DNA from 3 places in the Metabacillus flavus genome. Region 1 is predicted to be linked to each of the others. Evidence: riboswitches for the same ligand, from Rfam matches in the RefSeq annotation. Region 1 holds a riboswitch; each other region holds the start of a gene.
What was found. A riboswitch is a leader RNA that binds a small molecule or an ion and turns the genes downstream of it on or off. The one in region 1 is predicted to bind cyclic di-AMP.
Positions count from the first base shown of each region.

Region 2: linked by a shared signal. The riboswitch ahead of J9317_RS06075 (APC family permease) and the one ahead of J9317_RS04985 (CBS domain-containing protein) in region 1 are both predicted to bind cyclic di-AMP.
Region 3: linked by a shared signal. The riboswitch ahead of J9317_RS17060 (dicarboxylate/amino acid:cation symporter) and the one ahead of J9317_RS04985 (CBS domain-containing protein) in region 1 are both predicted to bind cyclic di-AMP.

Region 1 is NZ_JAGVRK010000001.1:939,389-950,113, reverse strand. Features, by position in the region: gene glcD (glycolate oxidase subunit GlcD) at 1-667, shown strand, start outside; gene J9317_RS05030 ((Fe-S)-binding protein) at 664-2,007, shown strand; gene J9317_RS05025 (RDD family protein) at 2,001-2,150, opposite strand; gene J9317_RS05020 (hypothetical protein) at 2,374-2,715, opposite strand; gene J9317_RS05015 (nucleoside deaminase) at 2,834-3,295, shown strand; gene J9317_RS05010 (MDR family MFS transporter) at 3,414-4,862, shown strand; gene J9317_RS05005 (dimethylarginine dimethylaminohydrolase family protein) at 4,946-5,794, opposite strand; gene J9317_RS05000 (hypothetical protein) at 5,937-6,233, shown strand; gene J9317_RS04995 (hypothetical protein) at 6,268-6,504, opposite strand; gene J9317_RS04990 (MgtC/SapB family protein) at 6,530-6,997, opposite strand; gene J9317_RS04985 (CBS domain-containing protein) at 7,023-7,439, opposite strand; cyclic di-AMP (ydaO/yuaA leader) riboswitch at 7,594-7,735, opposite strand; gene J9317_RS04980 (NupC/NupG family nucleoside CNT transporter) at 8,150-9,328, shown strand; gene J9317_RS04975 (MerR family transcriptional regulator) at 9,494-10,258, opposite strand; gene J9317_RS04970 (DUF1761 domain-containing protein) at 10,458-10,725, shown strand, end outside.
Region 2 is NZ_JAGVRK010000001.1:1,161,737-1,172,461, reverse strand. Features, by position in the region: gene J9317_RS06090 (SGNH/GDSL hydrolase family protein) at 1-246, shown strand, start outside; gene J9317_RS06085 (SDR family NAD(P)-dependent oxidoreductase) at 271-1,077, shown strand; gene J9317_RS06080 (hypothetical protein) at 1,294-1,506, opposite strand; gene J9317_RS06075 (APC family permease) at 1,568-3,394, opposite strand; cyclic di-AMP (ydaO/yuaA leader) riboswitch at 3,532-3,681, opposite strand; gene J9317_RS06070 (hypothetical protein) at 3,819-3,953, shown strand; gene J9317_RS06065 (immunoglobulin-like domain-containing protein) at 3,996-4,820, opposite strand; gene J9317_RS06060 (carotenoid biosynthesis protein) at 5,005-5,790, shown strand; gene J9317_RS06055 (lysophospholipid acyltransferase family protein) at 5,759-6,415, shown strand; gene J9317_RS06050 (phytoene desaturase family protein) at 6,431-7,903, shown strand; gene J9317_RS06045 (YybH family protein) at 7,916-8,305, shown strand; gene J9317_RS06040 (MFS transporter) at 8,610-9,755, opposite strand; gene J9317_RS06035 (DUF1516 family protein) at 9,953-10,303, opposite strand; gene J9317_RS06030 (phytoene/squalene synthase family protein) at 10,379-10,725, opposite strand, start outside.
Region 3 is NZ_JAGVRK010000001.1:3,303,545-3,314,269, forward strand. Features, by position in the region: gene J9317_RS17050 (TrkH family potassium uptake protein) at 1-349, opposite strand, end outside; gene uptA (undecaprenyl phosphate transporter UptA) at 945-1,541, opposite strand; partial or broken gene J9317_RS17060 (dicarboxylate/amino acid:cation symporter) at 1,675-2,921, opposite strand; cyclic di-AMP (ydaO/yuaA leader) riboswitch at 3,075-3,216, opposite strand; gene tatA (twin-arginine translocase TatA/TatE family subunit) at 3,245-3,442, opposite strand; lysine riboswitch at 3,656-3,832, shown strand; gene J9317_RS17070 (amino acid permease) at 3,954-5,387, shown strand; gene J9317_RS17075 (cation:dicarboxylate symporter family transporter) at 5,506-6,759, opposite strand; gene J9317_RS17080 (D-alanyl-D-alanine carboxypeptidase family protein) at 7,015-8,190, opposite strand; gene J9317_RS17085 (UDP-N-acetylmuramoyl-L-alanyl-D-glutamate--2,6-diaminopimelate ligase) at 8,397-9,884, opposite strand; gene fumC (class II fumarate hydratase) at 10,072-10,725, opposite strand, start outside.

The DNA of each region.
Region 1 (10,725 bases):
ACTGGAGTTTTTGGATCAGCCAACACTAAAAGTGGTCGAAGACTTTGCCAGGATTGGACTGCCGACCGATGTAAAAGCCGTTCTGCTCATTGAACAGGACGGTCCAGCTGACCTCGTTGCAGGAGACATGCTGAAAATGGCGGATATCTGCAAGCAGGAGCAGGCCGTTTCGGTTCAGCTGGCGAAGACAAATGAAGAAGCTGAAGCGTTAAGAACAGCGAGGCGCTCTGCATTATCCGCGCTTGCCAGGCTGAAGCCCACGACCATTCTAGAAGACGCTACGGTTCCAAGGTCTGAGATTGCCAGGATGGTGACGGCCATTAACGAAATCGGCGAAAGATTCAATGTCCAAATCTGTACGTTCGGTCACGCCGGCGACGGGAATCTTCATCCGACCGTTGCAACCGATGCCCGGGACCATGATGAAATGGAACGGGTTGAAAAAGCGTTTGCCGCCATTTTTGAAAAGGCCATTGAGCTAGGCGGGACCATTACTGGTGAGCATGGCGTCGGGGAAATGAAGGCGCCATATCTTGAATTAAAACTCGGAGCCGCAGGCATTTCCGCCATGAAGGCAGTAAAGAGTGCACTGGATCCTGCCAACATCATGAATCCCGGGAAAGTATTTGCGAAGGACACTAGAAAAAGGGTGGTTGTATCATCATGACAACGGTACAGGAACGCGAAAAAATCCAGGCACAGTTCAAGGAGCGCATGAATGAAGACGAACTGCTGAACTGCATGAGGTGCGGCTTTTGCCTGCCCTCCTGCCCCACCTATATTGAGTCAGGCTTTGACGAGGCCCATTCGCCAAGGGGCCGGATCGCTTTAATGAAAGGTGTCGTGGACGGATTAATCGAACCGGATGAAGATGTGGAGCGCTCACTGAATCTTTGCCTTGGCTGCCGGGCATGTGAACCGGTTTGTCCCTCCGGTGTGAATTATGGCCATTTTCTGGAAGAAGCCCGGGATATTATCAATCAGAATAAAAAGCACTCACTGCCTGTCCGGGTAATGCGGAAGGCTGCATTTCATCAGTTATTCCCTCATCAGAACCGGATGAGGAATGTTACAGGGCTGCTTGGCTTTTATCAGCGGTCCGGTTTGCAGAAGCTTGCTCGGAATACGGGCGTGATGAAGCTTTTTCCTGAAACACTCGCAACGATGGAAAAAGTGCTGCCTGCCGTACCGACGATGAAAGAGATGAAGAACCGTCCCGAATTTTTGCCGGCACGGGGTACGGCCACTAAAAGGGTTGCTTTTTTCAGCGGCTGTTTGATGGATACGATGTTTATGGAGACCAACAATGCGACGGCCAAGCTCCTTCAGGCTGCCGGCTGCGAGATCGTCATCCCAAAAAAACAGGCATGCTGCGGAGCACTGCACGGACACAGCGGTGAAAAGGCTGAAGGAAAAGAGCTTGCCAAACGGAACATTCAGGCATTCGAGGATCTGGACGCTGACTATATCATCACCAATGCAGGCGGCTGCGGTGCTTTTCTGATTGAATACGGCCACCTCCTTCAAGACGAACCGGAATGGCACGAACGGGCAATCACGTTTTCAGCAAAGCTGAAGGATTTTACAGAGGTGCTGATCGCGTGCGATTTCCATAAAAACGGCTCGCTCTCGCTTCCCCCGTCCGTCATCACCTATCAGGATTCCTGCCATCTGAGAAACGTCATGCACACCTCCTCTGCTCCCCGGAAACTTCTGAACGCGATTGAAGGCTCTGAATTCCGGGAGATGAAGGATGCAGATCGCTGCTGCGGATCTGCTGGAATTTATAACATTGTAGAATCTGAGATGAGCATGCAGATCTTAGATCATAAAATGGAGCAGGCGAAAGCCTCAAGGGCAGCCATCATTGTCACCGCAAATCCCGGCTGTCTTCTTCAAATGAAGCTCGGGATTGAGCGTGAAGGTCTATCGGATAAAATGAAAGCCGTTCACCTCGCCGATCTTCTTTATGAAGCTATGCCTGCCGATTTAAAAAAACCTCATTGACTGTCATGAGGTTTTTCTTTTTTGCTGACGATCGTTCCGGCAGCGCAGTCATGAACGGATTTTCTATTCTTATTGAAAAACGGAAGAATAATATAGAGGATTGCGAACCCGTTGGCTGCTGCTAACATAACGATTACTGCCAATTCAGGAACGCCGGTTGAAAAATGGAGTCTCCATACACCGAAATGAGCTTTTCCCATGGCAAAAATTTAATAATAGAACGGAAGAAAGCATGAGGCAGCATCAATTTTTCTTACAGATGACCTGTCATGATCTTGCAATGCCAGGTGAGCGTGGAACAGGGGAGGAATCCCAGGCAAGATTGCCAGGCAAGACGGAAAACAGGTGCGATGCCAGGCAAGATTCCTAGGCAAGACGGAAAACAGGTGCGATGCAGGCAAGATTGCCAGGCAAAACGTAGAACAGAGGGGAATCCCAGGCAAGATTGCCAGGCAAAACATAGAACAGAGGGGAATCCCAGGCAAGGTTGCCAGGCAAAACGTAGAACAGAGGGGAATCCCAGGCAAGATTGCCAGGCAAAACGTAGAACAGAGGGGAATCCCAGGCAAGATTGCCAGGCAAAACGTAGAACAGAGGGGAATCCCAGGCAAGATTGCCAGGCAAAACATAGAACAGAGGGGAATCCCAGGCAAGATTGCCAGGCAAAACGTAGAACAGAGGGGAATCCCAGGCAAGATTGCCAGACAAACGCTAAATATACATTTATTTCCACCCTCTATAAAAAGCAAATGCAAAACATTCCTATACATATTTTAGCATTTGATAGGGAATGACATCTTCATATGAAGATTTCGGGAGGAGTTTTATGGAAACGGAGCAATATATTAAACAGGCTGTGGGCCTAGCCAATAAAAATGTGAAGATGAATGGCGGAAACCCATTTGGCGCTGTCATTGTGAAAAAAGGAAAAGTAGTAGCTGAAGGGGTAAACGATGTTGCCGCAAGCTTTGACCCGACCGCCCATGCAGAAATACAGGCCATCCGGCAAGCATCGCAATCGCTTAAAACATCCGATCTATCCGGATGTACCGTTTATGCAAGCGGCCAGCCCTGTCCGATGTGTTTGAGCGCCATGTATTTCAGCAAAATCAAAGAGGTGTATTTTGCCTACTCGAACGAGGAAGCTGAACCTTTTGGCTTTTCAACGGCTCCAATTTATACACAGCTCGCCCTTCCGATTGGACAGCAGTCGCTGCCAATCTGGAAGGCTGAAGCTGATTATGCGGAAAATCCTTATGAGCTCTTCCATAAGCTTAAAGAACGATGATGATAGAGGGAATGCGACTTCCCTCTCTATTTTCATGCATTCGGAAGAATTCATTACATCTATCCTCAATTTAGTGGTAAACTTTCTTTTATTGTCATGATACAAGGGAGATTTTAACATGCGAAAAAAAATAATGGGCGCTTTGCTGCTCGTAACCGTTCTTGCCGCCATGGAAGGAACCATTGTCAGCACCGCGATCCCTCGTATAACAAGTGATTTATCCGGCATTGAACTTGTGAGCTGGGTGTATGCGGTTTATATGCTGGCAACAGCTGTTTCCGCTCCAATATACGGCAAGCTTGCAGATTTATTCGGCCGAAAAAAAATTATGGTTTATGGAATTATTCTTTTCTTAATTGGGGCTGCACTTTGCGGTATCGCGTTAACAATGGAGCAATTAATTATTTACCGTGCCATTCAGGGTCTAGGTGCCGGAGTGGTCATGCCGGTAACCATGACTATCATAGGAGATTTATATACAGAAACGAAAGACCGTGCAAAAGCACAGGGATGGATCAGTGCCGTATGGGGAGTCGCCGGCGTTCTTGGCCCGCTGCTTGGGGGATTTATCGTTGATACCCTTTCATGGAGGTACATTTTCTTCCTGAACCTGCCATTCGGACTAGTCGCTTTAATGATGCTTGTAAAATATTATAAAGAGGATGTTTCGAAGGAAAAGCAGCGCATCGATTATTTGGGAGCGGCAGCGTTCTCCATCGGAACAATCTCCCTTTTATATGCCCTGCTCTCCGGGAGCCAGTCACAGGACTGGAGCAACCCGCTTATCATCGGATTGTTTGCAGCTGCTTTTGCCGTCTATGGCTGTTTTGTATGGATTGAAAAAAGAGCAGCAGAACCAATTATTCCTTTGAACCTTTTTTCCAACAAACGTGTGCTGATTGTGAATCTGCTGACTTTGCTTACCGGTGCTGTTATTATCAGCATTACCATTTACTTGCCGATCTGGAGTCAGGGAGTACTGGGGAAAAGCGCTACAGCGGCTGGATTTATCCTCATGCCAATGCCTGTATGCTGGACATTCGGATCAATCATTGCAGGAAATCTCGTTGGCCGGCTGAAAGCTCAGGCAATTATTACGATGGGAACGGCCTTTCTAAGCGGCGGCGCACTCCTTTTATTTTCGTTATCCGCTCAATCACCTGAATCTCTAATCTATGTATCGATTGGACTGCTTGGACTGGGCATGGGGCTCATGACTCCGATTTTTATGCTGATCATTCAGGGGTCCGTTACTTCTAACAAAAGAGGATCTGCCGTTGCGCTGAACACATTTATCAGCACCTTCAGCCAGACACTCGGGTCAGCTGTATTTGGAACAGTTTTTAATATAGTGACTCTTTCCCAAGCCGGAAAAGGAAATCTTAATTTAAACGCTTCCTTTGATCACGGAAACGTTCAGGCCGGCGAACTTGCCGGCCTGCAGGGAATTCTTGCTTCAGGGGTTCATATTATATATGGAGGAACGTTGCTTCTTGCCATTCTAAGCTTTGGACTTTCCTGGTTTTTGGTTAAAGCTCGGGGAAATGAAGTACAGGGGAATATTTAAAGCGGTGCCTTTTGGGCATCGCTTTTTTTTGAAGTGATGTTCATGGAGCGGCGATGCTGCAAACCTCGATGAAGGATGCAGTTTTAACCCTCCCGCCGAAGCGGCATTGTACAGCATCGAAACGCACCGCCGGACTTAATGATTTCTGATAGATCCGTCTCAATGACTTCATAACCAAGCTTTCTTAGCTGGTCATTTGTATGCTTATTGTGAGGAAGAGCGATGATTTTTTTATTACCGAGGGAAAATACATTCACTCCGAGCCTGAACTGGTCTTCATCTTTTACCTCTATAATGGAAAAGCGGGATGACAGCAAATCGATTTCTTCCTGTCTCAACGCTTCCGGAAAAAGTAGTGCTTCTTTTTCTGAAATTATGTTAAAAATACAGTCTAAATGCAGATATTCCTTTTTAATAGGGATTGGAATAATTTCATAATCAGGCAGATGATTCTCAAGCATGGCAATACTGTCTTCAGATGTTCTCTCACTAATGCCTGCATAGACAGTATTACCGTTAATTAAAACATCCCCACCCTCAATGCCGGCGCCTTTTAAGTCCACATATTTAATTCCCTCTTTATCAAGCCATTCTTTCAGGATTCGTTCCTCTCCCTGCCTGATGTCCATCTCCATATTCGCTATAAACAGTGTATTTCCAAGTGTAAACCCAATATCCCTTGTAAATACCTGCTCAGGAAATTGCTCGTCCGGCTCAAGAAGATGTGTTTCAATTCCATTTTCCTTGAGTAAACGAAGGAATTCTCTATGCTGCTTTACAGCTTTTCCGGCATCAAGCTCTTCATCCTGAAATTCCTTTTGTGTTTCATTGATAATGTCTTCGATTTTCATGTACTGTGGCGGACATAAAAGAACGCTTTTAAGAGGCGCATATTCGCTTGAACAGCTTACCTGTATTTTTGAATGGGACATATGGAAATCCTCCTCATGCATCACTTCATGAGAAGTAGTGTTTCCATAATCGCTTAATTCAATCGCGCACATTCAGCTCTTTCATGAATGATTGATCTCCAATCAGCAAAACATAAGAAAAATTAAAAGGACCGGTGATTGCATGTATAATCGAATAGAAAATCTAAGAAACAGGCTTCCTGAGAACCACAAAAATATTGCAGTACTGACAAGCCACATTTTTGAGGCATTTGATTCATTAATTGAAGAGCACCGAAGATATGCAGGGGTTCGTGCTACGGCTAAAATACAGCCAAACCCTTATGAGGAAAAAACGTTTTTCGAAACGATTAATCAAGTAAAACAGATTATTTTGACTGAACTGGAAAAAACCGCGGAAGACATCGGCCATAAAGGAGATAAATACTGGAAAAAAAATTATCCTGATGGAGTGGAATGACAGGGGACTGGCTCCCCTCGTCATGAACATATGATTACTTAATTGAAACCTTATATAGAAAAGAGCCTTCCGCAGTAAACATTTCAGTTTTTACATGAATTTCCGGATTCGAAGCTAAGTGGAAAGCAAGTACGTATGCCACTTTATGATCAGGTGTAACGTATGTCTCATAAAGCTTTCCATACATTTCGTTGGCGATAGAATCTGACCACATCTCCGCTTCCCATAGCGTTTCAAAAATGCGATTGTCCTGCTTCCACTTTTTCTCCATAAAGGCCTCCCTGAGTTAAAATTCCTTATATAGACATTTTATCTTTAGATAGGACCTTTTGAGAAGAAGTAATTTTGCCGTGCTGATGATTATACCGGTCAATCCAGTCCGCCATTGGACGGAGAATGCTGTTGACGGCTACAACAATGATTGTGCCTGCAGTGGCTAATATCAAAAACCCTGCACCCGCAAGCGTACCGATAGCGGCTGAACACCAGAGAGTTGCTGCCGTATCCAATCCTCTAACAGTTAACCCTTCGCGAAAAATAACCCCAGCCCCCAAAAACCCAATACCGCTGACGATTTGAGCAGCAATCCTCATACTGGACTCACCGCCTGAGGCAAAGTCGAGCATAACAAATAGACATGCGCCTACGGCTACCAGAACATTTGTCCGAAGACCTGCAATGCATTTATGCCATTGTCTTTCAATTCCGATGACAATCCCCAGAAAAACAGCCGTCAGCAGTCTGACTAAAATTTCGTATTCCATAATTCTATTTTCCCTTCATCCAATATTATCTCTCTATTTTGTTAAAAAGCTGATCCGCACAGTATTCTATGATTTCTCTGCGCCTAATCATCCCAATAAAAATCCCCTGATCATCTACAACAGGGACAAAATTTTGCTCCATTGCCCTGGAAATAATTTGTTCCATTTTGGCGTGAATTGGGACCGGTTCATTCTTCCGGTGCATCTCCACATCCGTTAACCGGATTTTATTTGTACTGTCAAAGCTTAAATTAGGTGTATTTTTGAGCTTCCATAATAAATCACCCTCTGTCAGTGTTGCTATATACTTCCCCTCATCATCCAGCAGCGGAAGGGCTGAATAACGATGATACTCCATCTTCTCCAAAGCCTGTCTCATTGTAGCGTGAATGGGCAAATGGATAACTTCTTTCTTCGGTATTAAGAAAAACGCTATATTCATTCAATCGATAGCTCCTTTATTTAATCTATAATCTCTTTTAGCATTTTCTCACGCACTGACTTTTTCATTCCATAAGAAAAAGACCACTGGCACTTCACGGGCTATTGCTGAAAAAATGACAGCAAAAAAAGCCCCCAAAATAAGGCGGTCTTGTGACCTCCTTCGCTTTAGCCGACGAAGTTAGCTGACGGGCAGGATGGCGAAAGAGTCCTTTCATCCCTTCTGCTAAAGCAGAATTAGCCCCAAAAAATTGGTTCCTCCGTTCCCGTGTCCACGGGATTAAGCCAGTAAATTTTCATGTCTATCGTACTCCCTGCATAGCACTTTGTAAATGTGAGTTTCCGACTATATATTCGTATTTTTTCCATGTTATCAGACTTTCTCTTCCCATTACTTGTGCTTGCTTGGCGATACGTAAAATTGCTTGTGAAAAGATAACTTGGAATGGGGCATTACTAATATAAAGTACGCTAGAGGCGTGTAGTTTTTCACTAAAAAGAAAACGAATTCATTTTTATTTAAATAATCTCTTCCCTATTGCCTGTAAAACAGTATAATAGGAAAGGGCAAAAAAGGAGCAAGGATAAAAATGAGTTTTTGCTGTAATTTTGTACACTCTAGGGAATGTTTGGGTAAAGATAAAGGTAACCCTTTTTCTCACCACTCCGCCCCTCGTCATCATTCGCTTACTACATAAGGAGGTTGCTGCTATGAGTATCATCATTTCGCTTGTCGGTATCGTCGTGGTTCTGCTGCTGGCCTATTTGGTTAGTAACAATAAGAAGCAGATTAAGTTCAAACCAATTATCATCATGCTTGTTCTTCAAGTCGTCTTAACATTTATTTTCCTTAATACCGGAATTGGCCTATTTATTATCGAGGGAATTTCAGCATTATTTACGAAGCTCCTTGAATATGCTGCCAGCGGAATTAATTTCGTTTTCGGCGGAATTGCCAACCCTAAGGAAATGCCATTTTTCCTTAATGTTCTCCTTCCGATCGTCTTTATTTCAGCTTTAATCGGGATTGCTCAGCACATTAGACTTTTGCCTATCATCATTAAGTATCTAGGACTGGTTTTAAGTAAAATAAATGGCTTAGGAAAACTTGAATCCTACAATGCGGTTGCATCTGCTATTTTTGGACAGTCTGAAGTATTCATTTCCGTAAAAAAACAATTAGGCCACTTGCCTGACCACCGTTTATATACACTTTGTACATCAGCTATGTCCACTGTTTCCGCCTCGATTCTCGGCGCGTACATGACGATGATTGATCCAAAATACGTCATTGTGGCTCTTGTGCTGAATTTATTGGGCGGATTCATCATCGTCAACATCATCAACCCATACGATGTTGTAGACAGTGAAGACTTTATTGAAGTGCAAGAAGGGGAAAAACAGACCTTCTTCGAAATGCTGGGCGAGTACATCATGGACGGCTTTAAAGTAGCGATCATCGTCGGAGCGATGCTGATTGGTTTCGTTGCTTTAATTGCAGCCATCAATGATCTATTCAGCATCATTTTCGGCATCTCTTTTCAAACGATGCTTGGGTATGTGTTTGCACCATTCGCTTTCATCATCGGTGTACCGGCTGCAGAAATTGTACAAGCCGGAACGATTATGGCAACAAAGCTCGTTTCAAACGAATTCGTCGCGATGCTTGATCTTTCAAAAATGACCGAGCTCTCTGACCGGACAACCGGGATCATTTCCGTATTCCTCGTATCCTTTGCCAACTTCTCCTCCATTGGGATCATTACCGGAGCGGTAAAAGGATTGCATGAACAAAAAGGAAACGTAGTAGCCCGCTTTGGACTTAAGCTCCTTTATGGAGCAACATTAGTTAGCTTCTTATCTGCAGCAATTGTTGGATTGCTGATTTAAAAAAACGATGCGGCATAATCGGCCGCATCGTTTTTATTTGTTTTCTGCCCGCACTTGATGAAGAGAAAGCAGCCAGACTTCACTTTTGCTTACTATTAAAGGATAATTGCTGACTTATATCCTCATAAAAGTTCTGCAAGAAGCTCAAATCTCCGTGGAGCATACTTACTTCTTAAAACCTGTATAAACATGGATCGCATCCCGCAGAAATTCCGCTAGTCCGGCATGATTTTCATCGTAATAGGCTTTAAACCGCTCATCCTCTGCATACATATCTCCAAGGCCCGCATGTGCTTCACTGCTGTATTCAGCCCAGTAATACATGAGCCACTGCTTATGCAGGTCTGCCGTTTTTTGAGCAGCTGCACTTGAAGGATCACCCGTTTTAAAGGCTTCTTCCAATGAGGCTTTGACTTCTTGCTCTAGCTTCGTTACTTCCTCGTATTGCTCCTTCGTCATGTTCTGGAACTTTTCATTGGAGCGTTTAACCGTCTCTTCTCCATATTTTTGGCGGATTTCTTTCCCATATTTTTCTTCGTTCTCATCAATCATTCTTTGCTTGAAGCCTTCAAATTTTTCCTGATCAGACATCGTTATTCTCCCTTCGCCCGCTGAGATCGTCTTCTCCACATTGGAAATGAGCAAATCCAGCTGCTTTCGTTTTTCCAGGAGCTTTTCACGATGTTCAATAAGGGCTTTCGCTCCGTTAAAATGAAGGTCAGACAAAATCTCCTGAACCTGCTCAAGACTGACTCCAAGCTCCCGGTAGAAGAGGATTTGCTGCAGCCGATCCACCTCTGCCATGCCATAAATCCGATACCCCGATGAGTTCATTCTTGCCGGCTTAAGAATGCCAATCTCATCATAATACCTGAGCGTCCTAGCCGTGATCCCTGCCATTCTCGCAAGCTTTTGCACCGTATATTCCATCGGTGTTCACCTCCTGATAGATTCAGCTTACACCTTTACGCAGCGTGAAGGTCAATCAGTATTTTGAAAAAAACGGTAGAAATCCAGCCCGAAATTCTCCATAATAAAAAAAGACCTCATCCGATTGGCGGAACCCTTGCCTCACATGCCCCAAACCATATCATTGACCCTAAACCAACAGAAGAAAAGGAGAAACAATATGCTAATTAACGTGTCTGATTTAAATTTTTTAGCCATCCTGGCTGGAGGCATCCTGTATATGATATACGGAGGCATATATTATTCTATTTTACTCAAAGATAAAGGCAATTTTGCGCAAAATGAAAGTAAAGGCCCCCTTAAATATATCTTTTCTGTCATCGTCGCTTTCATTAGCTCGTTTCTAACAGCTATTCTGATTCAATCCATGGGTGCTGAAAACTGGCTTACCGGAGCTGGAATCGGCTTGATTATCGGTGTTCTCATCT
Region 2 (10,725 bases), 220 kb from region 1:
CTGCACACAATTTTTAAAAACCACCTTGCCCATACAACAAGCTCAGATTATATCTCTGTGAAGGTTACTCGGATTATGGCGGATGCTCTTTTTTACAGAAAACCTTCAAGAATTGATGAACTATCCAAAAAAAGAGGTCTCCATTTAACGCTGGATGGCGTACATTTGAACAGCCTAGGTGCCCAAATCGCTGCCAGTGAATATGCACAACTTATCGAAACGGAAAATAAGAAGGCAGCATTATAACTCTTTCAGTCAGGGGATGATGGGATGGAAGACAAAAAGGTCGCAATTGTAACCGGCGGAGCCTCGGGAATTGGAAAAGCACTATGCATGGAATTATCCAGGCAAGGAGCTGCTGTCATTATTGCAGATATTAATGAAGAGGAGGGAATGGCCGCTCAAGCATCAATACCCCATTCGGCATTTGTTTATTGCGACGTAACCGATTTCAGCAGCATGGAGCAAATTATTAATGGAGTATGTACGGAATATGGAAAACTTGACTACTTATTTAATAATGCAGGAATTGCCCTGTATGGGGAGTTCTCGGATATGAACCTTGACCACTGGAAGAAAACAATGAACGTGAATGTATGGGGAGTGATACACGGAACACAGATTGCGTATGCCATAATGAAAAAACAGGGATTCGGCCATATCGCAAACACAGCTTCCGCTGCAGGACTCGGTCCATCCCCTGTTTCAGCTGTTTATTCGGCAACCAAGCATACCGTTGTAGGATTAACGACTTCGCTGCATTATGAAGCTGCAGCCTTCGGAGTGAAGGTGACCACCCTCTGCCCCGCCTTTGTGGACACCCCAATTCTCAGCAAAGCAGAAGCTGTTAATCTGGATAAATCCATCATCATGGAGCAGTTCAAAAAACAAAAAATGATGTCCCCTGAAAAATTTGCAAAAATTGCTTTAAGAGGTATACACAAGAATAAGCCGATTATTTGCCCCTTGCCCCTTAGAAAAACATTGGATATCTTCTTCACCCTTTTCCCTGCTGCACATACATCCCTAATGCGTCTTGTTTGCAGGGTTAGCAGGAAGGCACGGATTTCTGCCTAACAAATAGATATTGGCTGTCTAGCAGACTTGCTGAGAATAAGTGCATCTAGATTGACCCCCTCCCCCCTGAGGCAATGATAGATTCCAGGGGGGTATTTTTTATATAGGTACTTTGAACAATTATGGTTAGGCTGATTGGAGCGGAATCTGCGCGACTCCTGCGTGAGCAAGCTGCAGTTCCAATCAGCCAGCGCCAATACTAATTGAAACCCGGCTTTACCAAAATCCCACTGGTTCATTGCTCTCTGGTGCCAATTCATCTACCTTCTCTTCTATCCTCTGAAGTCTAACATTTCTGCTTTTCATTCCTTTAACACCCTTTACTGCAAACACAATGACAGCTGCAGCGAAAACGATAAGGATTAAAAAGGCAGCAAGCTGAAAAATAATATCGCCTATATTGTAATGCCCCTGAACAGTTGCCAGCATTGAAGCCTCTCCTCTTAAAAAGCAAAGAGCCGATCATTGTTCCTAATCGGCCCTTTCCTCTTTATTTTTTCAAATGATAAGGTACGGTTGTAATAATTACGTTCCTTCTATAAAGGAGGAATGCACGAATCAATAAGCTGGATTGATTGTGAAGAATATTGTGCCAGCCTTTTTTCGGGATAAATTGCGGGATGACCACTGTAACCTTGTAGTTGGATTCCCTCGCTTTTTTCTCCACCGTATCGACGAATTTCGTTAATGGATTAATGATGCTGCGGTAATGGGATTGCAGGGTAACAATCCGAACATCCGGCTGCCATTTTTTCCATTTTTCTTCAAACTTCCTCTCATCCTCGCGTTCAAATGAAATATAAACAGCAATGATTTGATCAGGTGAGAGAGATTTAGCATAGTTTAATGAATTTTCGACGACGTGTGTAATACCCGCAACAGGTACGATGATGACGTTTCCTTCAATCGGAATTGCCGGCTCGCATGTCGTAATTCTAAGCTGATCTCCGACTGCGTCATAATGCTTCCTGATCTGGTGAAACAGCACAATAATGATTGGCAGGAAGACCAAGATGGACCAAACCTGCCCGAATTTTGTTAAAAAGAATATGATGGTTACAATGAAGCAGATCACTGCCCCCGTTGTATTGATAATAAATTTAGGCATCCAGCCTGCCGGTTTTTCACGCAGCCATTTTACCATCATTCCTGTTTGGGAAAGAGTAAATGGAATAAATACTCCAACTGCATAAAGCGGAATCAGGTGCTCTGTCTGCCCTTTAAATGCGATAATAAGGATAATAGACAAAATGGACAGAATGATAATTCCATTTGAATACCCTAACCGGTCACCGCGAACCGTAAACATTCTAGGGATAAACTTATCCTTCGCAAGATTCACTGCAAGAAGCGGGAAAGCGGTGTAGCCCGTATTCGCCGCTAAAATTAAGATCAGGGCAGTTGTCCCCTGAATAAAGTAATACATGAAGTTCCGGCCGAAGGTTTCTTCCGCAATTTGAGATACGACCGTTACCTCTGCATTTGGAATAATTCCATAGTAGTAGGCCAGATACACAATTCCAGTAAACAGAATAGCGAGCAGGGTTCCCATAGCTATGAGAGTTTTAGCCGCATTATTAGGCGCCGGATTCTTAAAATTGGGAATCGCATTGGAAATTGCTTCAACCCCTGTCAGGGCTGAACTTCCTGATGCGAATGCTCTTAATAAAATGAATAAACTGATCCCTGCAACAGGAGTACCGACCGGTGTATGGAGATCAGGTGATACATGACCTGTTAATATATTGTATATTCCAGCGCCAATCAAAATGAATAAGGCAAAAACGAACAAATAAACAGGATAAGCCAAAACAGAAGCAGACTCCGTTACTCCCCTTAAGTTTAAAATAGTCAAAAGGATCACAAAGACAATGGCAATCTCAACATTGTAGGGATGCAAAGCTGGAAACGCAGATGTAATGGCATCCGTACCTGCAGAGACACTTACCGCAACCGTTAATATATAATCAACCAGCAAGGAACCGCCGGCAATCAACCCCGGATTGACACCAAGGTTGTTTTTCGAAACAACGTATGCTCCTCCTCCGTGAGGATACGCGAATATAATTTGACGATAGGATAATATAAGAGCTGTCAGCAGCACCAATACGCCCAATGCAATCGGAATCGAATACCAGAAAGCTGCCGCGCTAATTGTCACCAGGACAATTAAGATCTGCTCCGGACCATATGCAACCGAGGACAGTGCATCAGAGGAGAGGATGGCCAGCGCCTTCTTTTTGTTAAGCTTCTGTTCACCGAGCTCACCTGACTTTAATGGCCGCCCGATTAGAAGCCTTTTTAATGAATGAATCAAATTTTTCACCGCCATATAGTAGTAAACTTAAGTTGCCCTTTTTTACCCGTAAAAATTAAAATCCTAACAATAAAAATGCCTGCAAGTCATGTTTAACAGACTTGCAGACATGTAAATTCCTGTCTCACAAGCTCCACCTTCCTTCTCATATAACGCTGACGAGGTTAGCTGCCGGATTCGGGCCATTGAGTAGCCCTACCTGTTAAGGATTCACCCCAAGGATTCATTATGTAAAAATCCATTTCTAACGGGTCCCCCGTATCACACGATTTAAGCGATTTAGAAACATGAAACCGTTGATTATCATACTCCCCTCAATAGGAAATGTAAATAAAAATTTTCGCTTTATTTTCGAATGGCTAAATAGAGATAAAATCGTTCCGAATCGGAAACAATAAATCATAAAAAGATTGGAGGAAAGACCATGTTAAAAGAAAAGAAACCGTTATTAACTGATGAATTCTTAGACGCTGTAGAAAAGGAGATCTCGGATCTATACGGAGTTCAATCAATTGAGGAAAATGAGATTCCTTCAGAGGGCGCACTGGCTGATCAATAAAAAAGAGCATCAGGAGGAGATGCTCTCTTTACTAATACCATATTATTTTATTTCAAATTCTGCTGCCAGATCAGTCTTCATTCTTAATTCATTATGAACGTCCTTTACAACTCTGTATTTTCCGGAATGTAATCTCGATGTATCAAGCTTTAATGTTTGGGATTTTCCAGGAAGTACGGTAATTCCTATACTCTTAAATGCCATATCCAGATTTAACTGTTTCCATTTACCTGCCGTCCATTTTTCGAAATGATACGATTCTCCGGTTAATAATTCCTGAGGACCGTAATTTTCCAGCGTTAGTTGAAGACTGTCCGATTTTGATATCTTGTTTTTATTTAGATATACCTTTGCGTTAATTTCAGCTGTTGGAACGTAAATGAGCTCAACGGCTGTATCCTCTACCTGTCCGGCTTCATCCAGAATTTCAATGCTAATCAAATACAGAGCATTTTCTTTATCAGGCAAAACCGCAGAGAAGTTTTCCATTTTTGCCGTCTTTTCCGCAACCAGTTTCAGTTTTTTGTAATGGCGGTCTCTTTCTGTCAGCTGATAGCGGATGGTTTTCTCAGCAGAAGCCACTTTTATCACAGCATGTACAGGGGATTTCGCAGACATATAGTACCCTGAGGTATCAAAGTGGAAGCCTCCCCTTCTCTTGAAATACTTTCCCGTATGGGGACTATATTCTGTTTGCTTGTGAATGTTTAACGGCCATACAAAATATTCATCTTCCTTGCCTGGAGCTCCGATTTGAGAAGGCAGCTCGCCATCAGCATAACCTGATGTTTGAGCTTCCTCTTTTGAACAAGCGGAAAGTGCCAATGCTGCGAGCATGAAAAATGCCATGATTTTTTTTAGCTTCATGAATTCTCTCCCTTATTTAGTAGTCGAATCCCTTCCATAGCAGCAACAGGGGTATGGAAAAAGCGTTACATTATCAAATTAGTCGACTTCGGATGGTAAAAGTTTCAAAATCAGCCATGCAACCACTCTTTTCTTGTGCAGTCTGCCTCCCTTTGCCTATAATGACGATAAAGAGGTGAAGAATTTGAAGGCGGATCATTGGCTTTATGTTTTTTTTCTTATTTGGTACGGCTGCGGTGTTATTTTGCTTGGGTTTGACATTCTGCCAGTTTGGCTGGAATGGGCCAACGTTGTTTTTCTCATAGTGGCCGGAATTCTTGGAGGAGTATATTTCTATCATACATACGGCCCGAAAATGGGGATTGGCTTATCATTGACGGTCATCCTTCTTTCTATTTTCGCTGAGCATCTGGGTGTGGAATACGGAATCCTTTTCGGCGACTACTATTATACAAAGGATTTCGGTCCTCAAATTCTGGGTGTTCCCATTGCGATCGGCTTTGCATGGCTCATGGTGATTGGCGGTTCACATGCTATTTTAAAAGCCTTTTTCCCCCATGCTCCCATAATCGTTTTCAGTGCAATCGGCGGGCTGCTGGCAGTAATGATTGACTTAATCATCGACCCCGTCGCAGCTGAAGTAAAGGAATACTGGGTTTGGACAGCGGAAAGTTTTTATTACAACATCCCGTTTTCAAATTTTTCAGGATGGTTCATTACGGCGTTTGTTCTCCATTTGATTATTGGGCTGGCGGAAAAAGAGCGATACACACACGTTCCGCTATGGCAAAACCGGATTACGGCTGTGTACTTTTTAGTGCTGTTTATGTTCGTACTGCTGGCGGCGCTTCATTCCCTCTGGCTTGCTGTCGGCTTCTCCATGATTCCTGCAGTACTTGTACTGGCATGCTATATTTTCTCAGTAAAGAGGGGTTCACATGATCGAAGCCAGCAAAAGCAAGTGGTTTGATTTTGGATTTTCCCAATATACCAAAAGGCTGTTCAAACATCATTTTAAAGGAATCTATATACATACTGAAGAAAACCTGCCCTTGAAAGCACTGTGGTGTGCAAATCACAGCACCTGGTGGGATGGCCTTGTCCTTCATTATATAAACAGGACGGTGCTTAGACAGGATTTCAATATAATGATGCATGAGAAGGGCCTTAAGGATTTCCCCTACTTCCGCCGGCTAGGAGCGTTTTCTGTGAACCGGGAAAACCCGAGAGATATTATTCAATCAATTAAATATGGAGGATCGCTCCTTAAAGAGGGCAAGAGTGTCGCCATTTTCCCGCAGGGAGACGAAAGACATCTAGAACAGCGGCCTTTAGAATTCCTATCAGGTATCATAGCCATGGCTGAGATCAGTCCGGAAACACCGATTCTGCCGATTGCCCTTTACTATTCATTTGGATCCGAAAAGAAACAGGAGCTTTATATTGCCATCGGCGAGCCGATTTCCTATTTAGATTTGGGCGGCAGCCGGAAAGAAAAAACAAGAATTCTTGAAGATCTGTTTACCGCTGGGCTTGACGAGCTGAAAAGAAAGGTCATTTCGCGTGATACAAACGATTTTCTAAACGTTCTTTAAAGGAGAAGGAAAGCGATGAAAAAAGCCGTAGTGATCGGAGCGGGCCTTGGCGGTCTTTCTGCAGCAATCACCCTTGCCAGTAAAGGCTGGGACGTCACCGTGGCTGAAAAAAACAGTCATCCGGGCGGAAAAATGATGCCGGTGAAACTTGGATCGTTCCACTTTGATTTTGGACCGAATACAATTACAATGCCTCAGGTTTTTGAAGAGGTTTTTCATAAGGCCGGCAAAAAAATGCAAGATTACTTGGACATGGTGAAGCTGCAAAAACACACCATAAATTACTTTTCGGATGGGACCGCCTTTTTCCTAAGCAGTGATAGAACGGCCATGAAGCAGCAGCTTCTTAATCTGGATCCAAAGGGTTACAGGAATTACGATCGGTTCATTGCGGAGATTTCAAGATTGTACCACTTATCAGAAAAGCACTTTTTCCCCAGAATGTTTAAAAGTGTGCTGGATTACACCTCACCAAGCCTCAGCTATGCGTTCGTGCGGGTCCGTCCACTTGAGACGATGGACCATTTTTTCAGAAGATACTTCGGCAATGAACAGGTGATACAGGCATTTAACAGGTATGCGACCTATATCGGTTCATCGCCCTATCAATCTCCCGCAACGTTTGCGATGATTGCTTATCTGGAGCTTGTGCAAGGAGTATTTTATGTTAAAGGCGGAAATACAAAAATTGCAGAAGCCTTTTATGAAATTGCCCAGGAAATGGGCGTACAGTTTATGATGAATACAAAGGTTCAGGAGCTGCAGATTTCGAACAAACGCATTAATACGGTGCTGCTTGAAAACGGCCAGGAGCTGACAGCTGATGAGGTTATATTAAATGCTGATCTGCTAAAGGCTTTTCCAGAGCTTGTAGCCGAAACTGAACGTCCTCATTTTCCTGATAAAAAACGAAATGGATATGCTCCCTCCATCTCAGCATTTGTGATCCTTGCTGGAATAGAAGGAAAAATCGAAACGCTCGCACATCATAGTGTCTTTTTTTCAAAAAACTACCGTAAAGAATTTGAAGAGATTTTCAAAAATCAGGACTACAGTGAGGATCCAACCATCTATATAAGCAATTCTTCCATGACGGACCCATCTCAAGCTCCAGATGGAAGCAATCTATTTATCCTTGTAAATGCACCGCCTCTTACCGAAGATGGCAGGCTGAAGATTTCGCCGCAAGCCTATAAAGCTCTTATTTATAAAAAATTAGAGGAGGCCGGCATATCTCTATCTGGAAAAATTAAAGAGGAACAGCTCTTCACACCTATCGATATTCAGGATCAGTTCGGTGCCTACCGCGGTGCTTTATACGGCATTTCCGCTAATAAAAAGTGGGATGCCTTTATGAGGCCGGGCAACTTCCCGGCTGATATTCAGAACCTTTCCTTTGCAGGAGGCAGCACCCATCCAGGAGGCGGTTCGCCGATGGTAACCATCAGCGGAATGAACGTTGCTGAAGAGATTGCAAAGAGGAAATGAGGAGACGATAAAATGGAACATGAATTAAAAGAAATCATCAAAAAATGTGATACTGCTATAAAAGAGGAAGACTTTGATACTTTGATGAATTATTATACGGAGGATGCCATTCTTGTAGTGAAGCCCGGTAGAATTGCACGGGGAAAAAACGAGATTAAAAAAGCCTTTATTGAGATTTCCAAATATTTCAACAATAGTATCGTGCCCGCACAGGGGGAAATGATTATTCTGGAAGCTGGAGACACGGCGTTAGTCCTCTCCCAAACCCTGCTTGATGCCGATAAAGAGGACTCGGAATTTTCCATGGAGCGAAAGGCAACCTATGTTTTTAAGAAAAATTCAAATGCTGAATGGCTTTGTGCCATTGATAATTCATACGGTACAGATTTACTCTCTAATTAGAAATGAGCTTACATACATAACCCAAGAACACTCGAGGTATAAGTGCACTTGGGTTATTTTTTTGATTTTGGCTCTGTTAAAGCCTGGTGTGGATTTTTAACACCTGTTGATTGGAGTAGCGGGACAGTGAGACCCGGCATGCGCAAAGCGGCGAGGAGGCTCAATCAGCCCGCCCAAGTATAAGAGAACGCCTGCTAGCTGCAATCAACAGTAAAATACGCAGCAGAGCGTGAAAGTCAAAGCCTTAAACTCAGGCTTTTGCGAAAGGCTTAAAGCACGCACCATGCAGCGAAAATCAGCTGTTCTAGGGTTCAACCTTAAAAATGAGCAGCATAAGCAAAGTGACAGATAAAAACTGAAAAGCAATCCCAATACCATAGAACTCCGCAGCATAGCCAAACCCCAGGCCGATTGCTATGCTCAGCATATTGCAGACAAATGCATCTATGGATGTAATAGTCACCCTGAACTCATCAGCTGCTCGGCTCTGAACCATTCCGGATAGAATTGGGCTTGCCAATTCCAATATCGAAATTGCAGCTATGACTAACACGACAGCACTCCAATGCTCTACAAATCCAAAAAGAAATATAGCAAGAGCCGCAGCAGCAAAAACTGGTTTCAATCCAAATCCATTTTTTTGATAGGTTTCAGCCAATAGATTAGCCGTTGCACTTGAGCCGGTAATCGCAAAACTGATGTACCCGAAATAAATAACCGAAATACCGATCTCCGGATAAACAAGCATGCTCATTTCATAGAGCTCACTGTGCAGCACCGTGCCGGAAATACCGCTGACAAGCAAAATCACCAGCAGACGCCTGCTTTTAAACGTATAGGAAATTCCAGCTTTCAGGTGAATCCAAATATCTTGACGAATCGGTTTTTCATCTGTCCGCTCATTTTTGGGTTCATCCAAAGTGAGTGCATAATATATACAAAGCGGAAAGCTGATTAGGGATAGCCAGTATGTTATTTCATACGATGTATAATAAGCTAAGTAGCCTCCAGCTATTCCCGAAAAACCAAGAACGGTGTTTCCCGCAAATTGATAGCGGCCGTTCCACTTCACATACTCCTCTTCCCTGCCATGTTCCTTCAATGACATGTAAAGAATAGACTCCATGACCCCTGACTTTAGAGAACCGCCAATTGCAGCTGCTAAGTAAGCTAAGCTGAACCCGAATAGATCATATGCAAAAATAGAAGCCACAAACTCAAAATAGCAGATAAAAAGACCGGCTGCGAGCACATACTTCTTTTTCCAAATATCCGCTAAAGCTCCGCACGGTATTTCCAGCAATGCACTGATTACCGCGTAAAATATAATCAGGTTTTGCATTTCCAGAACGGACAATCCCCGTGACTCGGCAAAAAGCCGCTCAATTACATAGGCAAAAACCAGTCCCTCGCAAATCGAAACAGCAAGCAGTTTTCCGGTATTTTTCATCGCTCCGCCCTCCTCTTTTTTTCCTTATTACAAGGAGGATTAAGGCGGACCGCGCGAATAGGGTCAAAATCAGCAGCTGGATTTATTGCGGATCATATATGCAGCCCCCTTTATTCTTCTTAAATTTTCATATTCTGTCGTTAGATTGATTATTCCTTTGTTTTTATTAGGTTTTAATCCCATAGCATTGGAAGAGGCTACAAATGAATTCCAAGCGGCAAATAAAATCCAAGCAGCAAAGCTGCCCCTAGCAGAAACATACAGATTACCCAAAGCGGTTTATACGTCTCTCCTTTTTTCTGGTGAACAAGAATGATTTCCATGAAGCCGACAGTCAGGGCGCCAATTGCCGTTTTCACCAGATGACCGAAAGAAATACTGATTTGCGACACCAGAAAAAATCCGGTTGCAAGTACAAAGAAGTATGTGATTCTTAGAAATACATGCAGGATGGACGCAAGTTTAACCTTGCCATGCTTATGTAAATAATAGACAGCAAAAAAGAGAAGCACAGCAATCAGCCAGCTCGTAATGTGATAGTGGGTCATGAAAGATACCTCCTGCAGCCAATATAATCCGTTTGATTTTAGCACAGAAAAGGAAGCGTCTCCTGTACGCTTCCTTTACATTTGTGACAATATGGAGATTTTCTCATCCTGTGTAACGTAGTTGCGCTCTCCAAACACCCTGTAGTTATTGCTGCGCACCTTGTTCAAAATAGCTCTGTAGAAGAAAGCCGCTGCTTTAACCGGTGTTCTGGAATGAAGCGGATACTCATCAATTGTGTCCATTGCTTCCTCATAATAGGCTTCCGCTTCAAACGCAAGATACTCCCATACAGATATGAAGGATTCATTAATGACACCGGACTCCAATTCAGCTTTCGTATAGCCGAACTGATCCATTACTTCCTTCGGGAGATAAATGCGGTCGCGATCGAGGTCTTCTCCGATGTCCCTTAGAATATTGG
Region 3 (10,725 bases), 2.4 Mb from region 1:
TTAATGCCTGCTGCATCACCATTCGATCTTGAATACCGACTTTTCTTCCAAGCATCATGTAGATCAGCACGGCAAATGACATAATTCCAAGTCCGCCAAGCTGAATCAGGAAAGCGATTACTGTTTGTCCAAACATTGTAAATGCTGTGCTTGGATCCACGGAAGAAAGACCTGTTACGGTCATAGCAGATGTTGTCACAAACAAAGCATCTACCCATGAAATTCCTTGGGTAGTGGACAATGGGAGCTTTAGCAGGCAGGTGCCTGCCGCAATACCTATAGCAAATGTTAAAACAAGCAATTGAGATGGTTTCAGTTTAATGACTTTCGGCATCTTCATCCGCTGCATTCCTTCCTCCTCAAAACGGGCTATATGTTCATTTTTTCAAATAACAAGCAGGATATCTCCTTTTCCTGCTTGTTCTTATGCAGGGGAACTTCATTTCTCTATATCCTAACCATATTGCAGGAAAACCCGGCTCGAATATTCAAATCGTTTAGGGATTGTTGATTTATTTTATCTGCTGCGACTAAATCCGCCATGCATCTGCCTCTCCAAACACTTACGAGGTTAGCTGTCGGATTGGCCATAAAGGAGGAGCTTTCACCGCCATACAGTTACGGCTTCCACGCTCCAATAGATACAGAGCTAAACATAAGTGAAACCTATCGTTTGAATGGTACGAAAGTATCTTACCTTTGATTGATGGGATAGTAAAGGGTAAAAAAGTATACAAAACAAAACTGTTCTATTCTTTTTATAGAATATTAGCACCTGATGATCGGTGCGGAAGGCGTGAGACTCCGGCGGGAGCAGCGGGACAGATGAGGTCCCGATGGTGTAAAGCGGCATGGAGGCGCAAGGATAAGCAAACGCCTGCAGAAAATCAGCAGCCAAGATAAACAGAGCTAAATGTAAAAAAACTCTGCGAAATTTGCAGAGTTTAAATGGTTTTGCTTTTTCTTGAACTTTTAGCAAAGAGATACACGGCTATAATCAAGATGAAAATGATAACAATCGGAATAACAAATGGCTGGGCATATTCCTTGATATGCATCCAATTGCTTCCTAGCTGTATGCCTAAAAACAGAAAGAGAATCGTCCATGGGATAATGGCAGCTACTGTATAAAGAGTAAACTTCCATACAGGCATTTTAGCGATCCCCGCCGGAATGGAAATAGCATGTCTTACAACCGGAATAAATCTTGCTGAAAAAATAACGCCTGTTCCATATTTTTCGAACCATTCTTCTGACATATCAAGGTGCTTCCTTTTTATGAGAAGATATTTACCGTACTTTTCAAGAATAGGCCGCCCTCCAAAATACCCAAGCCAATAAAGGAAAAGCTGAGCAAACGTACCGCCGATAACACCGGCAACAACCGCTCCAAACATTTCTATTCTTCCAAGGGAAATCAGATAGCCCCCGTATCCGAGGACAATTTCACTCGGTATAATTTCAATCATCAGTCCAATGGCGATTCCTGCATACCCTAAATCCGCTAACATTTCTAAAATTCCAAAAATGAATTCTTTCATTTGCCGCTCCTTTGCTTCTCAAAAATTCTATATTCTACTATACGCCCTAAGCAGACAAGTATTCAACCTAATATTTATTGGTGAAGCATGAAAAGACCTGCAGCAAAATCGCTGCAGGTCTTTTCCCTTACTATTACATGCTCTCCGCTATTTTTTTGTCGGGAGGCATACTTCCGTTTTTCTTCTCTGATTCGGCTACAATTACCGCACATGCTGCATCTCCAGTGATGTTAACTGTAGTACGGGCCATATCCAATAGACGGTCAATTCCAAGAATAAGGGCAATCCCTTCTACAGGAAGATTAACCGAATTTAGTACCAGTGCAAGCATAATCAGTCCGACTCCAGGGACTCCAGCTGTACCGATACTTGCAAGCACTGCTGTAAGAACGACGGTTAAGAGCTGTGTAATCGTTAGATCCTGTCCATATACCTGTGCAATAAATACAGTGGCAACCCCCTGCATAATCGCCGTACCATCCATATTAATAGTGGCACCGAGAGGCTGAACAAAGCCGCTGATTTGTTTAGGAACACCCAGATTTTTTTGCGCCGTTTCCATGGATACCGGCAGCGTTGCGTTACTGCTGGATGTGCTGAACCCAACTGTCATCGCTGGAGCAAAGCCTTTAAAGAACCAAATCGGGCTCTTTTTCGCCAATAACATGATGCTTGAACCATAAGTCAGGAAGGCATGAATGACAAGGGCCAGTACAACAACGATAAAATAAAGCCCCATTGCCTTAATGGCATCAAAACCCTGACTCCCTACTGCTGTCGCAATCAATCCGAACGTACCGTATGGGGCAAATTTCATGACAATCCCAACCAGATACATCATTAAATCATTTCCCTGTTCAAGAATCTTTTTTACTGCAGCCGTTTTTTCCCCAAGCATCGCAATACCAAAGCCGATGAAAACAGAGAAGGCAATGATTTGCAGCATATCACCGCTTGCCATTGCTTCAATTGGATTTTTGGGGAAGATGTTTAATAGCGTATCAGAAACAGAAGGTGCTTCCTCTGCTTTATATTCCGTATTTTTCGTGTCAAACTCTCCTGCATTTCCAGGCTGAATAACTAAAGCAAGGACAAGGCCAATGATAATGGCAATCGCAGTAGTCGATAGAAAATAGACGATTGTTTTCCCTCCAATTCTTCCTAGTTTTTTTGGATCTCCCAGCCCTGCAACCCCTAATGTTATAGAAAAAAAGACAATGGGAACTACGAGCATATTGATTAAATTAAGAAAAATCTTACCTAAAGGAGTAAATAGAAAGGTATCGAGCTGCTTAAATAGGTCAGGGGAAGTAATATTCAAGATAATTCCGACAATTCCCCTGCAATCAAACCGATAATGATTTTTGTGGCTAATTTCATAGACTACCTCCTGTTGTTAAACTATTCAAAAAACTATAGCTCACTAGTTTTTCCCAAAACAAGCTGTTGCTAAACATATAAAGCACGCATAAAAAGCCGCGAGAAGAGATCTCACGGCTTTTACAGTCAAATTAAACGATCTTTCCTGCTTAACATTCCAATTTAAAGGATCTCTTAGCTGTCGGATTCGGACGAAGAGAAATGTCCTTCCTTCTATTAAATGGATTCACCCCAAGTGCCCTTGCACTTGTTTTGGTTCCCCCTCTCCCTTATTGGAACGAAGACAAAATAAAAACAGCCTGCCTAAGCAAGCTGTAAGTTCATTATGGGCGTGCCTGTTCTTCTGTCTTTTTAGCCGCTGCCTTATCGTCGTCTTCTTCCATCATTCCGCGTGTAGCATTTTTAAATTCACGAAGCGTTCTGCCCGCCGCTTTTCCAAGCTCCGGCAGCTTTTTCGGTCCAAATAACAGCAATGCTACGACTAAAATCAATAAAATTTCTCCAAACCCCAAACTGCCCATCTATTTAACCCCTTTGTGTTACAGTTTGTCACTCTTGCCTAAATTATAGGGGATACCGGCAAGAATTCCAAGTGAATTCTGGGAATAATCTGAGCTGCCACGTGATGAAAGGAATTTTAAGGAATTCTTCTTTACCTGTTGACGGTATTAAGAAAATCATTTATTATACTCAAGAATCGCAATTAAATACGTCAAAATCCTCACTCTATATCTCGGTGAGGTAGAGGTTGCACCGATTATGAGTAATCAGTCAGAAGCCGTTGGGGCTAGTGATGACTGCTGAAAGGAAAAGGTGCCGAAGCAATCTGAACCAACAATCAGATTTGCTGGGCCTGTATTAAATAAGTACAGGACTGCCGCAATCTTCATCCGCGGAGCGCTATCAGGAGATAGGTTGAGGCGACTATGTATACAAAACGCATGGATTGCTCCATGCGTTTTTATTTATGTACATAATCTCATCCGTCTTCCTTAAGATAAGTAATAGAAAGAAATAGGGAGGATTTATAATATGGAACAAAAAAAATGGGGCTTCTGGCTTCTCTCCGCATTTGTTATCGGAAATATGGTCGGATCCGGTATCTTTATGCTTCCAAGTACGCTTGCGCAAATGGCAAGCCCGATGGGGGCAGCCTCTGCCTGGCTGGTGACGGGTCTTGGGGTATTAATGATCGCTTTCGTATTTGGAAATCTTTCCATGAGAAAACCTGAATTGACGGGCGGACCGCAAAGCTACGCTAAGGCGATGTTCAAATCTGAAAAAACCGGGAAAGTAGCGGGTTTCAGTATGGTTTGGGGCTATTGGGTTGCGAACTGGATCAGCAACGTTGCCATTATTACAAGCTTTGCAGGTTATTTATCAACGTTTCTTCCTGTAATGAAGGATCCTGCCGTTCTTTTCACCATTGGATCACAGGATTTTGAAAAAGGCAGACTTCTTACGTTTGCTGTTTGTACGATTTTGCTGTGGGGCACTCATACCATATTGGTGAATAATTTAAATGCTGCCGGCCGGTTAAATTTTGCCGCAACGGCTTCAAAAGTAATTGGATTCATGCTTTTCATCGGAGCTGCTTTGTTTGCATTCCAGGGTGCTTCTACAGGTGAATGGTATTTCGATGTACAATCTGCTGCAGGAGAACCGCAGGGACTTTTCAAACAAGTTCAGCTTGCTGCTGTTTCCACACTATGGGCTTTTGTTGGAATTGAATCCGCCGTGATCCTCTCGGGACGGGCCCGTTCACAGGCAGATGTTAAAAAAGCAACCATCTTCGGACTGTTTGTAGCATTGACTATTTATATGATTACAACGTTGCTGACCATGGGGGTTATCCCAAGAGAAGAACTTATGCAGTCAGATAAACCTTTTGTGGATGTATTATCTCTATTCATTGGAGACGGCGGCGGAATCGCGATGGCTGTGCTTGCCTTAATCTCTTTGTTCGGATCTACTCTTGGATGGATCCTAATGAGTTCAGAAGTGGCTTATCAGGCAGCTAAATCAGGTATTTTTCCTGCTGCATTTGGTAAGAACAACAAAAAAGGAAGTCCTGTTGTTTCCCTTACGATTACAAACATTATGTCCCAGCTGTTTATTTTCTCTGTTATTTCAGGAACAATCAGCGAGGCTTATACGTTCCTCACTACTTCTGCCACACTCGCCTACTTGATTCCGTACCTTGTTTCATCTATTTATTATTTGAAGCTGGTCATCAATGGCGAGACGTTTAACGAAATTAAAGGTTCAAGATTAAGAGAAGGAACCATTGCTTCTTTGGCCCTATTGTACAGCGTGTATGTCATCATCTCAGGCACATCTGATTTAAAAACTTTTTTCCTCGGAATAGGGTTGTTTCTAGTCGGGTTTATCGTATATCCGCTGCTTAATCGAAATAAAAAATCTGAAGGCAGGAAGCTTGAGACAGACACGGAAACATTAAAATAAAACTTGGCAGCCAGCAGGCGCTCGCTTTCCACTCCGTTAAAAATCAATACAAGGCTTTAACAATTATCAGCTGAAAAAAGCCATAAAAAAGAAGCTGGCACGATGCCAGCTTCTTTTTTTACGCTGTTTTTCTTGCTTCCTCTAAAGGTACAGGCTTAAATTCGCCTTCCCATTTCGAGATAACAACGGCTGCTAAAGAGTTTCCTACGATATTTACTACCGTACGGCCCATATCAAGCAGACGGTCGATTCCTGCTATGAAAGCAAGACCTTCAACCGGGATTCCGACAGTTCCCAATGTTGCAAGCAGAACAACGAAAGAAACCCCAGGCACACCCGCAATCCCTTTAGATGTAACCATAAGCACAAGCATAAGAGTCAGCTGCTCTGCAATCGACAAATCAATGCCGTACATTTGGGCAATGAAAATGGCAGCAAGAGCCTGATAAAGTGTTGATCCATCCAGATTAAAGGAATACCCGGTCGGGATAACAAAGGAAGTGATGGCTTTCGGACAGCCAAACCGTTCCATTTTCTCCATAATCCTTGGAAGCACCGTTTCTGAACTGGATGTAGAGAATCCGAGGATCAATTCATCCTTCAGAAGCTTAATAATATGAAAAATGTTTACTCCAACGATTTTCGCAGTAAGCCCAAGTACGACAACAACGAAGAAAATCATGGTAGCATATACTAAAATCATCAGCTTGCCAAGAGGTATTAAAGAATCAAGTCCGAACTTTGAAACAGTAATTCCAATTAGAGCAAATACACCAAATGGTGCGAACTTCATGACTTGATTTGTTACATAAAACATGGTGTCTGCTGTTCCCTGGAAGAAAGCGAGCACCGGCTTTCCGCGTTCACCAATTGCTGCTACTCCTAAACCGAACATAACAGAGAAGAAGATAATGGCGAGCATGTCCCCTTCTACAAATGATTGGAAGATGTTTGAAGGTACAATATGAACGAATGTATCGGCAATCCCGTGGCTTTCTACACCTTCAGCCGTATCCACATAGCTTGAAATATCGGTTTTTTCCAATCCATCCTTATCAACTCCTGCACCCGGCTGAAAAATATTAGCCGAAAGCAAACCGATGACAATCGCGATTGTTGTAATGATTTCAAAGTAAATAATGGTTTTGCCACCAAGTTTTCCGAGCTTTTTGGTATCACCCACACTCGCAACTCCGACAATAATACTGGAAATGACGATTGGAATAACAATCATCTTAATTAATCGTAAAAAGATATCTCCAACGGGCTGGAGGTAGCTAACGACAGTCGGGTTACCATAAAAAATAGCCCCTACCGCGATACCAAGCCCAAGACCTATCAATATTTGCCATGCTAAACTGATTTTCTTCACATAGAACAACCCCTTTACTGTAATGAATAATCCAAAAAAAGAAGAAATTGGGAACTAAGGGTTTAGATTACGCCTTTTACTCTGTGCACGCTGATAGTTCAATATCTTATCTGATATTTAACTTTTTTACAATACAATTTTCGACATAATTTTCACAATTCAGAAATGAGTATTCTCGAATTAGTATTATGGCAATATATTCAGGACTATCGTCTGCCTTTATATCAAAATAATTCTTTAATGGCAAAAAGAGCTTCAATATCTTCTGGTCTGATAATAAAGCACTCCTCCAACTCCAATAACTAACAGAGAAGCCATTACAACCGCCAATAAAAAATGGGCGTGGAAAAAACTATTTTTTCCAGAATGGGCGTGTTCGATGGATGGACTTATTCCCTGTCCTTCAGGAACAGCTGATTCCAAAGGGGCTTCTGCCAGATTTCTGCCGTCTTCTCCCTTTACAATTAGCTGATTTGATTTGCTGATTTGAGTTGTTACTTTTTCTCCATCATACTTCGTATAAAACAATGGATGTGTTAATTGAAGCGGTTCTTGCTGTTCGTTTTTCAGAGATGCCGTAGGAGCTATATTTTCTGTTTCAAAATGAGTGAATCCATAATCAAGCAGCTTCTTGGTATCATCATAGGTCCCTTGATCGTCCCGGGATTTGAGGGTAACTGCGATGAGGCTCAGTCCATTTCTTTCTGCTGAAGTAACCAGCGTATAGCCTGCTTGGGAAACAAATCCGTTCTTTCCACCTGTTACACCGTTATAGGGCTGCTGCTTTAGCATTTTGTGGTGGGTAAAAATAGTCGTATTCCATGACTTCCCTTCCCATTTCAGGGCTTTTGTACCGAAAATCCTTGAGAATTCTTCATTCTTTTTTGCATATTGTGTTATTTTAGCCATATCCGCTGCTGTTGTTTGATGCTGCGGATCAAAGAGTCCATTTGGATTAACGAAATGCGTTTGGGTAACACCTATTTCCGTCTGCATGTATTGATTTAGATCTTCAGAAAATTCGCTGACGCTGCCGCTTAAATGCTCCGCAATCGCTACTGCTGCATCATTTCCTGAATTTATAAGCATACCCTGAATGAGCCGCTCTAAAGAAACCCGTTCTCCCTCTTCAAGAAAAACCTTTGTTCCTTCTGCATTTCTAGCGTTTTTGCTTACGGTGACCTCTTCATCTAAGTCTCCATGCTCAATTGCATAAATAGCTGTAGCAATTTTTGTAATGCTTGCTGGATACATGGACGTATGTCCGTTCTTTTCATATAGGATTTGACCCGTCTTAGCATCCATGATTAATGCAGCATCACTGGCAAGAAGAAGCTTCTTATCTCTTTCTTCTTTCCCTTCTGCTTTAGCAGGATGCACAAAAATGGATAGGGTAAAAATTGCAATCATTAGATGCAGAATCTGCTTCATTAACTCATTCTCCTTATCTATATCCTGCTATAATCCTTTCTTAGAATATCAACTTCATTCTTTTATAACAATGTAAAAAAATTGAATGACCTGTATATCCTTTCATCCCATATAAATATTTGGAAATAACTTAAGTGAACGAAATAGGAACCTGGTTACATTTGACCCAGGCTCCTAAAAAATGAAATACTAATCCTATTCATTATTTATTCAGCTTTTTTCGCTTGCGCCGCAGCTGTTCTTTGCAAATAGCTTATCGTTTCCCCATCAGAAGCGGCCGGCAATTCAAATGCCTGCTGATAGGGTTCTGCACCTTTTCCGGTTACAACAATCCAATCCCCCGGCGAAGCATGCATAAACATATATTGAATAGCCATGGTTCTGTCTGAGATGATCCTGCCTTTTTCATTGCCGAATGCGGTCTGCAATTTTTCTAGCTCATATAAAATTTCGTGCTCTGGTAGACCATTTAAATCATCCTGTGTAAGAACATACCCATCGCTTAAATCTGAAGATAGTTTAATCATCTCACCGCGCTTCGATTCATCCCTTCCGCCTCTGAACCCAAATACATGATACACCTTTTCCGCCCCGCACTCTTTAGCGGTCTTCAGACAATGATAAAGAGCCTCCGAGGTGTGGGCATAATCCACCATAAGAGTAGGCTGACTGTCTTCTTTGTACACTTCATTTCTGCCGGGCACACCTGGAAATTTCATAAGCGCTTCTGATATCACCCGTTCCTCAATTCCCATTTTCTTAAGAGTCAAAAAGGCTAGTCCCGCATTATAAATATTATGAAGACCTGGTACGGCGAGCTGAATAAAATGTCCTCTGTTTTCTGTTTCATTCAAAATAGCAGCCGGAAACTTACTCGTTTTCCATTCTGATAAGCGTAAATCATTTCCCATGTTTTCCCCGAAAGTGTATAGCTCTTTTCCTTCCGATCTTAGATTTTCCGCAAGCTTTCCCCCCCATATGCTGTCCGTGTTAATGAAAGCTTTACCGGAAAGGGACAGCTGCTGAAAAAGCTTGGATTTCACTGCAAAGTATTCTTCCATTGTATGATGGTAATCCAGATGATCCTGATCCAGATTTGTAAACAAGGCGTAATCAAATTCCACACCTTCAACTCTGTGCTGACTAATACCGTGAGAAGAGACTTCCATAACCACATATTCATCATCACTTCTATAAAGCAGTTCCTGAAGCTGAAGACTGTCAGGAGTCGTGTTGGAGGCGCGGTACCATTTTCCATTTATGTAATTGGCAATAGATCCGAAAAGAGAGCAGCTCAATCCGGCTGTTTCAAGAATATGTTTAATCATAAAAGCAGTCGTGGTTTTCCCGTTAGTGCCTGTGATTCCAACCATTTTATGTTTCTTTTGAGGCATTCCGTAGAATGCAATCCCAAGCAGAGCCATTTGCTTTCTGCCGTCCTCAAGCTGAATATAAGGAACAGGAAGAGCTTCCTGCAATACTTTTTCTCCAGCCACAGCTGCAGCCCCTGCTTTGATCGCGGCTTCAATATACTGATGTCCATCTTGCTGAAATCCGCTGATGGCAATAAACAAATCGCCGGGTTTTACATTTCTGGAATCTGAGGTGATACCGGTTATTTCAATTCCGTGCCAGTCTCTTAAAGCAGACTCAGGCCATATGGAGGAAGTTAAAAGCAGCTGATGTAAATTCATAGGTGACAAACTCCTTAAATTCTCTATTTCACAAATGGTTCGAAACCCGTCTTCTTTTTCTATCCTTTTGGCACTGAACCCTTTTTTAACATTATTGTTTGCTGAACAAACTACTTTTAATTCCGTTATAATATGGAAAACAAAAAAAAACGCGCCTGTTCATCATCGGCGCGCCATGGTAAGTTTTTTATGTAGATTGTGTCATATTTTCCGGAACTACATATTGATCGAATTGTTCCTCCGTCAGCAGATTTAAGCTTACCGCCGCTTCTTTAAGAGTCAACCCTTCTTTATGGGCATGCTTGGCAATTTTCGCTGCATTCTCATATCCGATATGAGGATTTAACGCGGTTACAAGCATGAGTGATTCATTTAAGTATTTTTCAATCACTTCATAATTTGGCTCAATCCCTTTGGCACAGTGCACATTGAATGAATTGATCGCATCCCCAAGCAGCCGGACTGACTGAAGGAAATTATACAGAATTACTGGCTTATAAACATTCAACTCGAAATTCCCCTGGCTTGCGGCAAAACCGATGGCTGCATCATTCCCCATCACCTGTACCGCTGTCATCGTCAGTGCTTCACTTTGTGTAGGATTGACTTTCCCCGGCATAATCGAGCTTCCAGGCTCGTTTTCCGGAATGGTTAGTTCCCCGATTCCGCATCTGGGACCGCTTGCTAAAAAGCGGACATCATTTGCAATTTTCATCGCATCTGCTGCAAGGCCTTTAATTGCACCATGTGCATACACGATTTCATCATGTGATGTTAACGCGTGAAATTTATTAGCGGATGATACAAATGGCATCCCCGTATATTTGGCAATTTCAGCAGC